2 regions of the Bradyrhizobium sp. USDA 3240 genome follow, and region 2 is predicted to be linked to the other one. Evidence: predicted binding sites of a transcription regulator. Region 2 holds the regulator's gene; the other holds the start of a gene.
The links. The regulator LexA, encoded in region 2, represses DNA repair genes until DNA is damaged. The targets are predictions, from matches to a motif close to TGTTCNNNNTGTGTTCNG.
Positions count from the first base shown of each region.

Region 1: the regulator LexA is predicted to act here: its motif matches at 1,624-1,641, upstream of ruvC (crossover junction endodeoxyribonuclease RuvC).

Region 1 is NZ_JBSSGD010000002.1:3,005,248-3,013,302, reverse strand. It holds gene ACVIGA_RS15070 (methyl-accepting chemotaxis protein) at 1-492, opposite strand, end outside; gene ACVIGA_RS15065 (YebC/PmpR family DNA-binding transcriptional regulator) at 696-1,442, shown strand; gene ruvC (crossover junction endodeoxyribonuclease RuvC) at 1,672-2,199, shown strand; gene ruvA (Holliday junction branch migration protein RuvA) at 2,196-2,813, shown strand; gene ruvB (Holliday junction branch migration DNA helicase RuvB) at 3,262-4,311, shown strand; gene ACVIGA_RS15045 (metallophosphoesterase) at 4,484-5,401, shown strand; gene ybgC (tol-pal system-associated acyl-CoA thioesterase) at 5,470-5,919, shown strand; gene ACVIGA_RS15035 (nuclear transport factor 2 family protein) at 6,006-6,473, shown strand; gene ACVIGA_RS15030 (glutathione binding-like protein) at 6,652-7,296, opposite strand; gene ACVIGA_RS15025 (TetR/AcrR family transcriptional regulator) at 7,396-8,055, shown strand.
Region 2 is NZ_JBSSGD010000002.1:62,076-70,130, forward strand. It holds gene ACVIGA_RS00645 (response regulator transcription factor) at 1-74, shown strand, start outside; gene ACVIGA_RS00650 (hypothetical protein) at 573-977, shown strand; gene ACVIGA_RS00655 (aminoacyl--tRNA ligase-related protein) at 914-1,774, shown strand; gene ACVIGA_RS00660 (HAD family hydrolase) at 2,663-3,289, shown strand; gene ACVIGA_RS00665 (molybdopterin molybdotransferase MoeA) at 3,313-4,524, shown strand; gene lexA (transcriptional repressor LexA) at 4,769-5,473, shown strand; gene ACVIGA_RS00675 (hypothetical protein) at 5,715-6,143, shown strand; gene ACVIGA_RS00680 (hypothetical protein) at 6,305-6,532, shown strand; gene ACVIGA_RS00685 (ComEC/Rec2 family competence protein) at 6,543-8,055, opposite strand, start outside.

The sequences.
Region 1 (8,055 bases), 2.9 Mb from region 2:
CAGCAGCGTGGTCTGCCGCGCGATCTGCGCGATCAGGTTGACGACGTTGCCAATCGCGGCCGAGGATTCGCGCAGCCGATCGACATTGGCGGTGGCCTCGCGCGCCGCCGCCGCGGCATCGTCGGCGAGCTGGCTGGCGCTGCGCACCTGCGCGCCGATGCCTTCGGCGGAATGGGTGAAGCGGTCGGCGGCTTCGGAGAACGTCGTCGCGGTGCTCTGCGCATCGCTGCTGCGGCCGGTCAGCGCGTCGGTGCGGGCGCGGATGGTCGCGAGCTTGGCTGCCGTCGCCTCGGCGCCGTCGGCCACCGAGCCTGCGGCGCGCTCGAGCTGGCGGATCATCGCGCCGAGCTCGAGTTCCAGCAGCTCCAGGATTTCCTTTGACGAATCCTTGGCCGAATCAGTCTCGGTCGAGGCTTCAGCCGCGGTCGGAACCTGCGCGGCGGCCGACGCAGCCGGCGCCGGCTCTTGCTTTCGAAACAAACCGAACGCCATGGGGGGCTCTTGGAAAGTTGCGGCGGGACGGGGCGATCCTCGCATCCGGGCATGAAGTCATGGTTAACAAGTGCCTCATATTCCGGCTTGCGGTAGTATTCTCGGGCTGGACGGCCCCTGCCGACCTTTGATTTTGACCGCCAGGGGCCTATAAGGCCGCGTTTTCCACCCCTGTTCAGACCCTACGCTCGAAGAGACGTCGCATGGCCGGCCATTCCCAATTCAAGAACATCATGCACCGCAAGGGCCGGCAGGATGCCCAGAAGTCGAAGCTTTTCGGCAAGCTGGCCCGCGAAATCACCGTGGCGGCCAAGCTCGGCACCCCGGACCCGGCGATGAACCCGCGGCTGCGCGCCGCTGTGGTCGCGGCCCGCGCCGAGAACATGCCCAAGGACAATATCGACCGCGCCATCAAGAAGGCGATCGGCGGTGAGGGCGAGAACTATGACGAGATCCGCTACGAGGGCTATGGCCCCGGCGGCGTCGCCGTCATCGTCGAGGCGCTGACCGACAACCGCAACCGCGCCGCCTCCGACATCCGCTCCTTCTTCACCAAGTCGGGCGGCAATCTCGGCGAAACCGGCTCGGTCGCCTTCATGTTCGACCACACCGGGATCATCGAATACGACGCCAAGGTCGCCTCCGACGACGCGATGCTGGATGCCGCGATCGAGGCCGGCGCCGATGACGTGGTTTCCAGCGAGGCAGGTCACGAGGTCTATGCCTCGCAGGACACCTTCCGCGAGGTCGCAAAGGCGCTGGAAACGAAGTTCGGCGAGCCGCGCAAGGCGGCGCTGACCTGGAAGCCGCAGAACACCGTCGCGGTCGACGACGAGACCGGCGAAAAGCTCTTGAAGCTGATGGACCTGCTCAATGAGCACGACGACGTGCAGAACGTATACGCCAATTTCGAGGTGTCCGACGCGCTGCTCGCGAAGATGGGCGGCTAAGAGCCTCGTTCATGGTCTCAAACTCCGCTGTCATCGCCCGACTCGATCGGGCGATCCAGTATTCCAGAGACCGTCATCTGATCCGAGAGGCCGCGGGGTACTGGATCCCCGGCTTTCGCGGGGGATGACGAGCAAGGGCGGGATGACGAGCGGGGCCGACGGCGACTGCGGCAGGGGACGAACTTCCGTTTGTGTTTCGTTCTCGCAGGCTAGGCGGTATCACTACCCCATGACATCGCAGCCGATTCGCTCTCCCGTCCGCATCATCGGTATCGATCCGGGTCTCCGCCGCACCGGCTGGGGCGTGATCGAGACCGAGGGCAACCGCCTGGTCTATATCGGCTGCGGTTCGGTCGAGCCGCCGGAAGATCTGCCGCTGGCGAGCCGGCTGCTCGCAATCCATGAGGGGCTTGCCGCCGTGCTCGGCGACTACCGGCCGGCGGAGGCCGCGGTCGAGCAGACCTTCGTCAACAAGGACGGCGTTGCCACGCTGAAGCTCGGTCAGGCCCGCGGCGTCGCCATGCTGGCGCCCGCAATGTTCGGTATCTCGGTCGCCGAATACGCGCCGAACCAGGTCAAGAAGACCGTGGTCGGCGCCGGTCATGCCGAGAAGAACCAGATCCAGGTGATGCTGAAGATTCTGCTGCCGAAAGCCGAGCCGCCGTCCGCCGACGCCGCCGACGCGCTCGCGATTGCGATCACCCACGCGCATCACCGCCAGAGCATCGCGTTGCGCCTCAGGGTGGCGAACCTATGATCGGCAAGCTCAAGGGCCTGATCGATTCCTATGGCGAGGATTACGTGATCCTCGATGTCGGCGGCGTCGGTTATCAGGTGCATTGCGCGAGCCGCACGTTGCAGGCGCTGCCACAGCCGGGCGGCGCGGCCGTGCTTTCGATCGAGACCTATGTCCGCGAGGATCAAATAAAACTGTTCGGCTTCCGCTCGGATCTCGAGCGCGAATGGTTTCGTCTGTTGCAGACCGTGCAGGGCGTCGGCGCCAAGGTCGCGCTCGCGGTGCTCAGCACGTTGCCGCCGACCGATCTCGCCAATGCCATCGCGCTGCGCGACAAGGCGGCGGTGGCGCGGACACCGGGGGTCGGGCCGAAGGTCGCCGAGCGCATCGTCAGCGAATTGAAGGACAAGGCGCCGGGCTTTGCCGATGTCGATCCGGCGGTGGTGCAGCTCTCAGGCGCGATCGACAACAACCGCGCGCCGCGTCCGGTGACGGATGCGATCTCCGCGCTGGTCAATCTCGGCTACGGCCAGCCGCAGGCCGCCGCCGCCATCGCCGCCGCCTCGCGCAGCGCCGGCGAGAGCGCCGAGACCGCGCAGCTGATCCGGCTGGGGCTTAAGGAATTGTCGAAGTGAGCCCCGCTCTCGACTTCATTGAAAGGCTAGGCAGGTCGCAGATATTTGACCTGGGATGCGCCTTCATCATCGTCTTCTTGATAACACTGACCATGGGCGTTCTGGAAACAATCGCATTTTCAGCCTCCGCATGTTTCGTTAGTCGAGTAACTCGCTGCTTCTCGATCTCGCGCGATGCAATTGGAGTTACTCTGCTTGGCCTCAAGATTTGGGTTTTGCCGGCTGCCATCGCTGCGTTGGTGGTCGTTGCGATCGGACGAGCCCGCGGCAGTGTGGTCTGGTGGAATGTCCTTATTGCCGCGCCGGCGCTCTATTTCGTGCATGCTGGGTCAACCGTGAAATCGCTTGAATTCTTCAGCGAGCCCGAGTTTTGGCTCCTATGCGCGATAATGTTCTTTAATCTCCAATCTTCCCTATTCGTGGGTAGATTGTCTGGCAGACTAGCCATATGAACACGCCCTCGCGCATCGTCACGCCCGAACGCCGCTCCGACGATGTCGGCGACACCGCGCTACGTCCGCAGTCGCTGACGGAATTCGTCGGCCAGGCCCAGGCGCGCAAGAATCTCTCGATCTTCATCGAAGCCGCCAAGAAGCGCGGCGAGGCGCTCGATCACGTGCTGTTCGTAGGTCCCCCCGGCCTCGGCAAGACCACGCTGGCGCAGATCGTCGCGCGCGAGCTCGGCGTCGGCTTCCGTGCGACTTCAGGCCCGGTCATTGCCAAGGCCGGCGACCTTGCGGCGCTGCTCACCAATCTGGAAGAGCGCGACGTGCTGTTCATCGACGAGATCCATCGCCTGAGCCCGGCGGTCGAGGAAGTGCTCTATCCCGCGATGGAAGATTTTCAGCTCGATTTGATCATTGGCGAAGGTCCAGCAGCGCGCTCGGTGAAGATCGAGCTGTCGAAATTCACCCTGGTCGGCGCGACGACGCGCGCGGGCCTGCTCACCAATCCGTTGCGCGACCGCTTCGGCATTCCGATCCGGCTCAATTTCTACACCGTGGAAGAGCTCGAGAAGATCGTCACCCGCGGCGCCCGCGTGCTCAACATCGGCATGAGCCCCGACGGCGCCAACGAGATCGCGCGCCGCGCCCGCGGCACGCCGCGCATCGCCGGCCGCCTGCTGCGCCGCGTGCGCGACTTTGCCTCCGCCGCGGATGCCGACTCCATCGACCGCGGCATCGCCGATCGTGCGCTGAGCGCGCTCGAGGTCGACAGCGCCGGGCTCGATGCGATGGACCGGCGCTATCTCAGCACCATCGCCTTGAACTATGGCGGCGGGCCGGTCGGCGTGGAGACCATGGCGGCGGCGCTGTCGGAGCCGCGCGATGCGATCGAGGACATCATCGAGCCCTATCTGATCCAGTGCGGCTATTTGCAGCGCACCCCGCGCGGCCGGCTGCTGACCTCGCATGCCTTCCGCCATCTCGGCCTGGCCGAGCCGAACCGCGATCCCTCGCAGTTCGGCCTGTTCGGCGGCAATGGCGACGAGGATTGAGGCACGCGCTCTCGAAGACGTGAAAAGACGTGTTGACGCAGCGCATCGCGCGGCGCGGTAACCTTGCCCGCTAACCATTGCGACGTCTCTGCAGGCCGTCTGCACAAACGCGGCCCAATTTCGCTCCAATCAAGGGGCCTATCATGGACCAGGCATCACCGATCAAGTGTCCATGATTTCACGTCGACATTTTCTGCGCACCGCCGGCGGATTGACCGCCGCCACCGCCTCGACCGCGGCCTATGGCCTGAGCGAGCCGGTCGTCCGTCTCACGCTGACGCGTTACGATCTGTCGCCGCGGCAATGGCCTTCGGACTTTCCGCTCAAGATCGCCGCGCTCGCCGACATTCACGCCTGCGATCCCTGGATGTCGCTCGATCGCGTCGCAGAGATCGTCGAGCGAACCAACGCGCTCAACCCCGACATCATCGTGCTGCTCGGCGATTATGTCGCCGGGCTGCGCCACGTCACCCGCTTCATTCCGGCCTCCGAATGGGCCGCGGTGCTCAAGGATCTGAAGGCGCCGCTCGGCGTCCACGCCGTGCTCGGCAATCACGATTACTGGGAGGACAAGACGGTGCAGCGCCTGGGGCAGGGCATACCCGTCGCGCGCCGCGCGCTGGAGCGCGCCGGCATTCCGGTCTACGAGAACGACGCGGTGCGGCTCACCAAGGATAACCGTCCGTTCTGGCTCGCCGGCCTCGGCGACCAACTCGCCTTTATGCCGGCGCGGCGCTATCGCGAGGTCCGGCGTATCGGCGTCGACGATCTCAACGCGACGCTCGCAAAAGTCACCGACGACGCGCCGGTGATCCTGCTCGCGCACGAGCCGGACGTCGCGCTCCGCGTGCCCTCGCGCGTCGCGCTGCAGCTGTCCGGTCACACCCATGGCGGCCAGATCCGGCTGCTCGGATGGTCGCCCGCGGTGCCGGTGAAGCACGGCATGCGGCTCGCCTATGGCCACATCAAGCTGAAATGCGACGTCGTCGTCTCCGGCGGCCTCGGCTGCAGCATCATGCCGTTCCGCCTCGGTGTGCCGCCCGAGATCGTGCAGGTCGCGCTCGGCGCAAAGGGGCCCGTGGTGTCCTGATCGCGCTTGCGTGATCGCGCAATTTGCGCAAAACGATTGTTCTGACGAGGGCAATCGAGGGGCCGCAATTGACCTTACCCCATATCGACGGCGCGATCCGCGATGGCCGACATCATATGCAGGTCCGTGTCTATTACGAGGACACCGATTTTTCCGGCATCGTCTACCACGCCAATTATTTGCGCTTCATGGAGCGCGGGCGCACCAATCATCTCCGATTGATGGGCGCCGAACAAAACGCGCTGTTCGAGGAGGCGCAGGAGGAGACTGGCGGTTTCGCCTTCGTGGTGCGCTCGATGACGCTGGACTTCCTGAAGCCCGCGCGGATGGACGACATGCTCGACGTCGTGACCTGGCCGATCGCGGTGAAGGGCGCCTCCATCATGCTCGCGCAGGAGGTCCGGCGCGGCGATGACGTGCTTGTGAAGGCGCAGGTGCGCGTCGCATTCGTCAGTCAGGGCAGGGCGCAGCCGATTCCGAAGTCCATCCGCGCGCTGATGAAGGCCGATCTGGCCTAACTATCGGGCGATAGGAAACGCCCCATCGACTCTTCATCCAGCGACGATAGATTTGCGCGTGACAAAACAACCGCGAGGGATTGCCGATGTCACGCCCGCCACTGCCGCCCTTTACCCGCGAGACCGCCGCGCAGAAGGCTCGCATGGCGGAGGATGCCTGGAATTCGCGCGACCCGGTTCGGGTTGCCGGCGCCTATACCGAGGACAGCCGCTGGCGCAATCGCGCCGAGGTGTTTCAAGGACGCGAAGCGATCGTGGCCTTCCTGACCCGTAAATGGGAAAAGGAGCGGGAGTATCGCCTGATCAAGGATCTCTGGGCGTTCGACGACAACCGCGTCGCGGTGCGCTTCCAGTACGAATGGCACGATGCCGGCGGCAACTGGTTTCGCTCCTACGGCAACGAGCAGTGGGAGTTCGACGAGCACGGTCTGATGCGCCGCCGTGAGGCCTCGATCAACGACATCGCTATTGCGGAGAAGGACCGCCGCTTCCACTGGCCCGCGCCGGGCCCGCGTCCGGTCGATGTGCCCGGGTTGGGGCAGGAGCCGTTCTAGTCTGGCGGCAACAGTTGGGCCGTCGTGCTTCGAGGCTCGCTGCGCTCGCACCTCAGCATGACGGTGACAGACTCTCGCGCCTGGCTCGAGTTACCTCCGTCATCCTGAGGTGCGAGCGTAGCGAGCCTCGAAGGATGAACGGCCCCCGTTCGGGAGCCGCCACCTTGCGCGCTAATCCTTACGCCGCCGCCTTGTGCCGGGCGATCTCGGCCTTGTAGAGCTCGAACTCTTCCGCGACCGCCTTGGCAACCGACGGCCTCGTGCGCAGGCGCTCGTAGTAGGCCTTCAGCGCCGGCCACTTCGCGAGTTCGATCGGCGGCGTTGCCATGGTCCAGTTGATGACCGTGACGAGATAGGCGTCGGCGACGCTGAAATGATCGAGCAAATAGTCGCGGCCCTTCAGGTGGTCCTCGACATAGTCGAGCCGCGACACGTATTTCTCCAGCGCGTAGGTCTTGGCGTCCGGTGGCGCCTTCTTGTCGAGCAGCGGCAGGAACAGGCCCTTGTGCAACTCGGTGCCGATGAAGCACAGCCATTGATGCAGCTTCGAACGCTCGGCGTTCGACGCGGTGCCGAGGCCGGCGCGCGGGAACTGGTCGGCGACATACTGCAGGATCGCCGCGTTCTCGGTCAGTACGATGCCGTCGTCGGTGCGCAGCGTCGGCACGAGGCCAAGCGGGTTGACCTTGTTGAAGTCGGAGCCGTCGTTGCGCACCTGCTTGGTCTTCGGATCGACCTCGAGATAGTTCGCCGGCTGGCCCGCTTCGTAGAGCGCGACGCGGGTCGCCATCGAGCAGGCGAGCGGCGAGAAATAAAGGTCCATAGGTGCCTCCTTGGGGCGGTCTGGCGCGGATGTCCCGGCCGTTGTTGATTTTTGTACTGTCTTGGATAATATTGAAGGCGTCAAGGAATTAAATGCGAAATGGTACAAAAAAGTAAAAGGCCGCCATCTGCTGCCAAAATTGAGGCTCCGGTCGCGCCGAAGCGCCGTGGGCGGCCGCGCGCCTACGAGCCCGAGGTCGCGCTCGGCAAGGCGCTCGATCTGTTCCGGCGCGACGGCTTCGCCGCGACCTCGCTCGATGATCTGAGTGCTGCGACCGGCATGAACCGGCCGAGCCTCTATGGCGCGTTCGGCGACAAGCGCGAGCTCTACATCAAGAGCTACCAGCGCTACCGCGACGACGCGCGCGCGGCGATGGTCGACATCTTCCGCGCCGATGCGCCGTTGCGCGAGCGGCTGGAGCGCATCTATCGCATCGCGCTCGACATCTATCTCTCCGGCGAGTCCGGCCCGCGCGGCTGCTTCACGGTGATGACCGCAGCATCCGAGGCGGTGTCGGATCCTGGTATCCGCACCATGGTGGTGGAGGGACTGACCGAGCTCGACAAGGCGTTCGGCATCTGCTTCCGCCATGCCAAGGAGCGCGGCGAACTGCCTGAGGGTGCCGATCCGGCGGCACTGGCGCATCTTGCCTCCGCCACCATCCACACCATCGCGATCCGTGCCCGCGCCCGCGTGCCGCGCGGGGAACTCGAGGCGATCGTGAAGGGCGCCCTCGACGTGCTGTGCGCGGCCAAATAG
Region 2 (8,055 bases):
GCACGGACATCGAGCTGGTCCGCCTCGCGCTGCGCCAGGGCATCCTGACGCAGAACGATATGGGCGAACCGTGAGCCCGCATCGCCGAACGACTGAGGCTGCGCCGCCCGGGACCGCGCCGCCGACCGCACCACTACCGGCCGCTCGAACTGATGTCCGGGGACTTTTTCGCGTAGCGGTCGCTCCTCCGTCGTCGCGATGCCCGTCCCGTCATCCTGAGGTGCGAGCGGAGCGAGCCTCGAAGGATGCACGGCCACAGCTGGGCCGTCGATCCTTCGAGACGCCGCTTCGCGGCTCCTCAGGATGACGGGCGTGATCCGATTCACATTCCGCGAGGTCGTGGCAGCTTCGTCCTACGGGCAGGTTGACGAGACCGGCGAGACAATCCAGAATAGCGACATGCGCAACATCTGTTCCATGTCTTCGACCACCGCGACGACCAGCCTTGGCGGGTCGTCTCCTGGTCGTATGCGGTAACAGACTGCACAACCAGACAAGGCCCCGCCGGCGACGGACGGGGCTTTTTTCATGCGCAAACTCGTCCGCGCTGCTTCCAATCAGGAGAGCAAGCTATGGACGATCTCGATCACAGAAGCCTCGGAACGCGTCTCGATCTCTGGCACATCCAGGAGGATGCGCCGGGGATGGTGTTCTGGCATCCGCGCGGCAACACGCTTTATCGGGTGCTGGAGGACTACATCCGCCGGAAAATGCGCCGGTTGGGCTATGCCGAGGTTCGAACGCCCCAGCTGCTGCCCCGCGAGCTTTGGATTCGAAGCGGCCATTGGGAAAAATTCGGCGCGCATATGTTCGGCTTCGCCGACGGCGAGCGCGCAATGGCGCTCAAGCCGATGTCGTGTCCTGCCACGTCCAGATCTTCAACAAGGGCCTGCGCTCCTGGCGCGACCTGCCGCTGCGCTATGCCGAGTTCGGCGTCTGCCACCGCGATGAGCCGTCCGGCTCCCTGCACGGATTGATGCGCACGCGCGGCTTCGAGCAGGACGACGCCCATGTGTTCTGCCGCGAACAGGACGTGCCCAGTGAAGTCGCCCGCTTCGTTGCGCTGCTGTCGGAAGTCTATGCCGAGTTCGGCTTCCCTGAGCCTGAGGTGTCGCTCTCCACCCGGCCTGCCGCGCGCGCCGGTTCGGACGAATTATGGGATTGGGCGGAAGCGAGCCTTGCCGCGGCCGCCCGCCAATGCGGCCTGTCGTACGAGATCCAGCCCGGCGAAGGCGCCTTCTATGGGCCCAAGCTGGAGTTTGCGCTGCGCGATCGGCTGGGCCGGTCCTGGCAATGCGGAACGGTTCAGCTCGACAGCGTTCTGCCGGGCCGTCTCGACGCGTCCTACGTCGGACCGGACGGCGATCGCGCGATCCCGGTGATGATCCACCATGCCGTGTTCGGTTCAATCGGCCGCGTCATCGCGATGCTGCTTGAACATCATGCCGGCGCGCTGCCGTTCTGGCTGTCTCCGGACCAGGTCGCCGTCGCGCCGATCTCGCGTGATCATTCCGATTACGCGGTCAAGGTTCTCGATGCGCTCGAAGCTGCCGGCATCAGAGGCGTCCTGTTCGCCGGCGCCGACACGCTGTCGCGACGGATCGTTGCCGCGCATGAGGCGAGTATTCCAGTCGTCGCCGTCGTCGGACAGCGTGAAGCGCAACAAGGCACCGTGAGCCTCCGAGCGCGCGCCAGGGCCGTTTCTGTGATGCCGTTGGCTGACGCCGTCGCCGCGCTTCGAGAGCGCGCTCGTCCGGGCAAGGACGCCAAGTGAACCTCGCTGTGCGCTGCCCCGCGGCGCCGATAAATCGGCGGCCTCAAGAAAGGGCCCCAGCGAGGGGGTACACGCTGAGGCCAGTACAACTTGGTCACACCATCGTAGACCTCGCCCCGACAGTTTCCTTTGCTCCTTCGGAGTACCGGAATCGTACGGAGCCGTAGACTGAACCTTATTGCTCTGTCGTGCGTATCCATGATGTCAGGATTTTGCCATTCCTCCTGGGGCTAGAACCAACGCCGCCCGTCGTATTTCAATGCGGGCGGCGTTGTGCGTTTCTGGCCTGCAACGAGAAGCGACCCCGACGCGCCCGCGCAGCTGACATCGATGAAAGTTCCCGGCCAGGAACCGGAACGGATATCAGCCGACGTGAGTTGGACCGTATGATTTTGAAGGATGGAGCGTCATCGCCGTGAGCCGAAAAACTCTGCAAGCACGTTCGGAACAGGCGCTCGTCGTCGTCATTCTCAGCACCGGCGCGCTGATCGCCTACCTCGGCCTGGCGCTTTCCAGGATGTGAGTGGCCCATGGCGGCACCCGGCTTTCCTGTGCCCTCTGCTTTCAAGCGGCGAAACGAGAAGCAAAGCTCAGACGATTCATGTCGAGAGATTTTAGGGCTGCGTCCCCACCACAACTGACACCGCGTGATGTGACAACTTGAATCGCGCACGATCCTCATCGTTGCCCCTGCGAAGGCGGGGACCCATAACCACGAATGGTCATGGTTAGGCGAAGTGGGTACGAGGCGTCCCTTCAACAACACCCGCCGCGGAGTATGGGTCCCCGCCTTCGCAAGGACGACACCCCGCCCCTGTCGTCGCATGCCTGCCGCACAAATCGAGGACATTGCCGCCCGCCCGCAATTTTCGTACAGGGTTTCACGCAATGACCTCGCAACTCTCCCCCGATTCCGTCGACGTGCTGCTGTTCGATATCGGCCGCGTCGTGCTCGATATCGACTTCGAGAAGGTGATGGCGCACTGGGCGCGGCATGCCGGCTGCGCGCCGGCCAATCTCGCCGCGCGCTTTGTCGTCGACGACAGCTTCAAGCATCACGAGATCGGCCGGATTGACGACGCGGCGTTCTTCGCAAACCTGCGCCGGACGCTCGGTATCGACATCACCGACGCGCAGTTTCTCGAAGGCTGGAATGCGATCTTCACCGGCGAGATGCCGGGGATAGCCCCCTTGCTCGCGACCGCCGCGAAGCGGATGCCGCTGTACGCCTTCTCCAACACCAATCCGGCCCATGTCGCGCATTTCTCAGCCGTCCATACCGAGTTGCTCGGCCATTTCCGAACGGTCTTCCTGTCCTCGACGATCGGCCACCGGAAACCCGACGCCGAGGCCTACGATCATGTGGTAAAAGCCATCGGCGTGCCGGCGTCGCGGATCCTGTTCTTCGACGATCTGGCCGCCAATATCGACGGCGCGCGGGCGCGCGGCCTTCATGCCATCCACGTGACATCGACGGATGACGTGGCAAGGGCTCTGACCGCACTTGGTATGTGATTAGGAATTGAGGAGCTCTGAGCGTGGCCCTGATGCCGGTTGCCGATGCCCTGTCCGCCGTCCTCGCCGGCGCCGACCCGCTGCCGGAGGAGATGGTCGCGCTCGATGCCGCCTACCATCGCACCCTGGCGCGCGACCTCGCCGCGCGCCGCACCCAGCCGCCGCAGCCGATGTCGGCGATGGACGGCTATGCCGTGCGCGCGGCCGACGCCGGTGATCTGAAGGCCCGGCTCAAGGTGATCGGCGAAGTCGCCGCCGGCCGGCCGTTCGAGCGCACGGTTGGCCCAGGCGAAGCGGTCCGAATTTTTACCGGCGGCGTGATCCCCCATGGCGCCGACGCCGTCATCATCCAGGAAGACACCGCCGTCGACGGCGACCAGATCACGATCACAGAGCTGGCTGCCGCCGGGCGGCACATCCGCCCGGCCGGCGTCGACTTCCGTGAAGGCGACGTGCTGCTCGCCGCCGGCAGCCGCCTCTCCGACCGCGCGCTGTCGCTGGCGGCCGCCATGAACTATCCGGAGCTGGCGGTGCACCGCCGCCCGAAGGTCGCGGTGCTGGCGACCGGCGACGAGCTGGTGATGCCGGGCTCGGAGCCCGGTCCCGGCCAGATCGTCTATTCCAACGGCTATGCGCTGCGGGCGCTGGCGCGCGCCGAAGGCGCCGAGACCGTCGATCTCGGGGTTGCCGCCGACACGGTGGAAGCCACCACCGCCGGCATCCGCCGGGCACGCGAGACCGGCGCCGACATCCTGATCACGACCGGCGGCGCCTCGGTCGGCGACCACGACCTGGTCAAGCAGTCGCTGGAGGCCGAGGGCGTCGAGATGGCGTTCTGGCGGATCGCGATGCGGCCCGGCAAGCCGATGATGCATGGCCGGCTAGGGGCGATGCGGGTGATCGGGCTGCCCGGCAATCCGGTGTCCTCCTATGTCTGCGCCTTCCTGTTTCTGGTGCCGTTGATTCGGGCGCTGAGCGGCCAAAAGACTGTCCATCATGTCCGCGCCAGCGCATTGCTCGGCCGCGACCTCGCCGCCAACGACCAGCGCGAGGACTATCTGCGCGCACGTCTCGAGGCGCGCGACGACGGCACGCTGGTCGCAACGCCTGTGATGCAGCAGGACTCGTCCCTGCTCGGGAATCTCGCTGCGGCACGGGCACTTCTCGTGCGTCCGCCGTTTGCGCCTGCCGCCGGCAAAGGCAGCGAATGCGAGATCCTGACACTGCCCGAGTGACGGCGCAGACGGCATCGCTTGAGCGCTTGCCCGTTACGTTCACCGGAAATTAAGTGGTTGCGGAACACATATCGAACATATAGTGTCCGTTCATGATTTGTTTCGAGTACTGGTGTCTACAAACGGGAGACCATCCAGGAAGCGCTTGTACCGAGCACCGCGCTCCTGAGGTCAGGCCCCGCCTGCAGGCCCACCTGAAGAGTCTCGGAATCGAACGACGCTACCAACCGGGGGAATACTCGAGATGCTCACGCGCAAACAGTACGAACTACTGCGTTTCATCAATGAACGTCTGAAGGAGGCCGGCGTACCGCCCTCCTTCGACGAGATGAAGGATGCGCTCGATCTGCGCTCGAAGTCCGGAATCCACCGCCTGATCACTGCGCTGGAGGAGCGCGGCTTCATTCGCCGCCTGCCCAACCGCGCCCGCGCCATCGAGGTCATCAAGCTGCCCGAGCTCTCGGCCGGCAGCGGCAACGGCCGCCGCGGCTTTACCCCGAGCGTCATCGAAGGCACCCTCGGCAAGCGCAGCAGCTCGCCACCGATCGCCGAGGACGACGGCAACCGTCCGGTCGCGGTCCCGGTGATGGGCCGGATCGCCGCCGGTACGCCGATCGAGGCGCTGCAGACCCGCAGCCACACCATCAGCGTGCCGCCCGACATGCTCGGCGCCGGTGAGCACTATGCGCTGGAAGTGCGCGGCGACTCGATGGTCGATGCCGGCATCCTCGACGGCGACATGGCGCTGATCCAGCGCAACGACGTCGCCAACACCGGCGACATCGTGGTGGCGCTGATCGACGAGGAGGAAGCCACCCTGAAGCGCTTCCGCCGCCGCGGCGCGTCGATCGCGCTGGAGCCGGCCAATACCGCCTATGAAGTGCGCATCCTGCCGCCGAACCGGGTCCGCATCCAGGGCAAGCTGATCGGCCTCTATCGCAAATACTGATGGCGGCAGGGAACGAGCAACACATCGGATCGTTCCTTGAAAGATAGCGTAACGTGCGGCCTGCCCGATGCGCTCCGATACCTCTCACGCAGCGTCGCGTGTTTGTGATTGGGGCGTTCGGCGGCCAGTCGTACAATCGCCCAGAAACGAGGAGACACTCGTTCGCTATCGTCCACTCTGGTAGAGGCCCCATGCCTCAAGGAGAGGCACGGGTCGCTACCTCGAATAGAGGAGCCATCCGATGTGTGACTATAGTCTGCACGCCGTGGCGTCGCGCCCCGCCATTGTTGGAGAGACGCTGATCACCACGACTTTCCGCGGCACGTCGACCCGCGGCTTTGCTTCGGAGAACGATCCGACTGTCGCGGTCTGCATGCTGCCGGGCACCGAGCTCGCTTTCGCCGAGAACGTTCGCTACGACAGCCGCTGGATCTGGACCAAGACGATGAATTTCCGCGTCGGCGTGTTCAACGAGGTCGAGCCCGACGTTCCCGATCGCCATCATGACGCGGTCGAATTCCCCGACGGCAGCCATGTGCTGGTGACCCAGCTGGTCGAGGGACAACGCGTCAGCGTGCTGCAATTGCCGGCGCTGCATCCGCCCGTCGAGCAGAAGCCGAAGGTTGTGGAGCGGCGGCCCTCCGCATTTGCGTCGCTGTTTTTGGGTTGAACGCATCGTCGCCGCGGAATGAGTAATCCGGCGGCGAAGGACCTAACCGATTTCGAGCGACCCCGGACGCCGGGCTCCGGGGCGCAGCAGGAGAATTGCGTCGGCGCGCGCCTTGGCGCATCATTGGGCACGGAGGACGTGCACTCACGGAAACCTGCTCAGTGGTCGACAAGGTCACATGGCAAAAGGCTGGACGCGTCACGGAGCCGGGCCGCTACATGTTCCGGTTCGGCTGGCTGACGGTGACGGCTGACGACCTGAAGGTCTGGGAGCAATTTCCGGAGGCTTCCTTCACCCTCGTCAAGAAGCCCGACGCCGGCCCCGACTCCGACGAGTTCCACCTCGGCCTGTTCGAGCTGCCGACCGGCCCCCCACCCGACAACTGCTAATCCTGGGCGGCTAGTCTTCGCCCTGCAAATCGGTCTCGGCCGGCGTCGCATCGACGGCGGGCCGCGGCGCGCTGGCGGGTGTGCGCAGCGTGGTCTCGCTCTCGCCATCGCCGGGAACCGCCGGTGACCATGGCCGGTCGATCCCGCCGGGCTTGACCGCGTCGATGGCGTAGCCGTCCCTGATGCGCCGCAGCACCAGCGCGCCGTGGCGCCGCAACCGCTCGGCATCGATCACCGAGGCCGCGCAATCCTTCGGCGCCGGTCGCGCGCTCACGATCAGCGCCGCACGCTCGCAGTCGTCGGCCAGCGCCTCGGGCCGACTCGCCAGCGCGACGAAGGCGCCGCCGGGACCCTGCGTCACGCAGCCGCTCGGATCGCAGGAGACGCCCTCGCCGAGCGAGGCGTCCGTGGCGGTCCGCGCATCGGCGTCCGCCGCCAGCCACTCCTTGACCAGGAAGGCGTCCTTCGCGCTGTGCATCAGATGCAGCCGGCCGTCGCCGCCCCGCACGGCGACGTTGCGGCCGTCGGCGGAGACCAGAACGTCCGGCTGCGGCACCCGCACCGCCCAGACCGAGGCCACCACCAGCAGCACCGCACCCGACCAGCGCAGCGGCGAGCGCAACAGCCCGAGCAGGATCAGGCCGGCGCTTGCAACGATCATCGGCCCGACCCCGAACGCCGCCATCCGGCCGACCGCGCCCGGCAGCGCCGCGACCCATTGCGTCACCAGGATCATCCAGTCGATGCCGAACCCCATGATCGCCCAGAACACGCCGTCGAAGCCGAACGGCATGGCGAGCAGCCCGAGCAGCCCGGCCGGCATCACGACCGCCGACACCACCGGCATCGCCGCGAGGTTCGCCAGCAGCCCGTAGGGCGTCACGCGATGGAAATGGAACGCGGCGTAAGGCGTCGTCGCGAGCCCTGCGACCAGCGAGGCCAGCATCAGCATCGTGAGCTCACGCCCGCCCCACAGCGCAACCCGCGCGGTCGCGGAATGGTCCGGCGACGCCAGCAGGTTCGGCAGCCCGATCTGCACCAGCGCCACCAGCCCGAGGGTCGCCGCAAACGACATCTGGAAGCTCGGATGCACCAGCGCCTCCGGCGCGATCGCGAGCACGATCAGCGCCGCCACCGCCAGCGTGCGAAAGGTGATCGCGCGGCGGTCGACGATCACGGCGATCAGCACCACGGCGGTCATGAAGAACGATCGCTGGGTGGCGACCTCCGCCCCCGACAGCAGGAGGTAGAACGCCGCCGCGACCAGCGCGGCCGCGGCCGCCCATTTCTTGATCGGGTGTCCGGCCGTCAGCGCCGGAAACAGCGCGAGCAGCGCGCGGATCGTGAAGAACACGACGCCCGCGACCACGGCCATGTGGTAGCCGGAGATCGACAGCACATGGCCGAGCCCCGAGATGAACATCGCGTCGTTGACCGGCGTCGTGATCGCATCGCGCCGGCCGGTGAGCAGTGCCGTTGCGATCGCGCGCTGGTCGCCGTCCAGCATGGTGCGGATCCGCGCG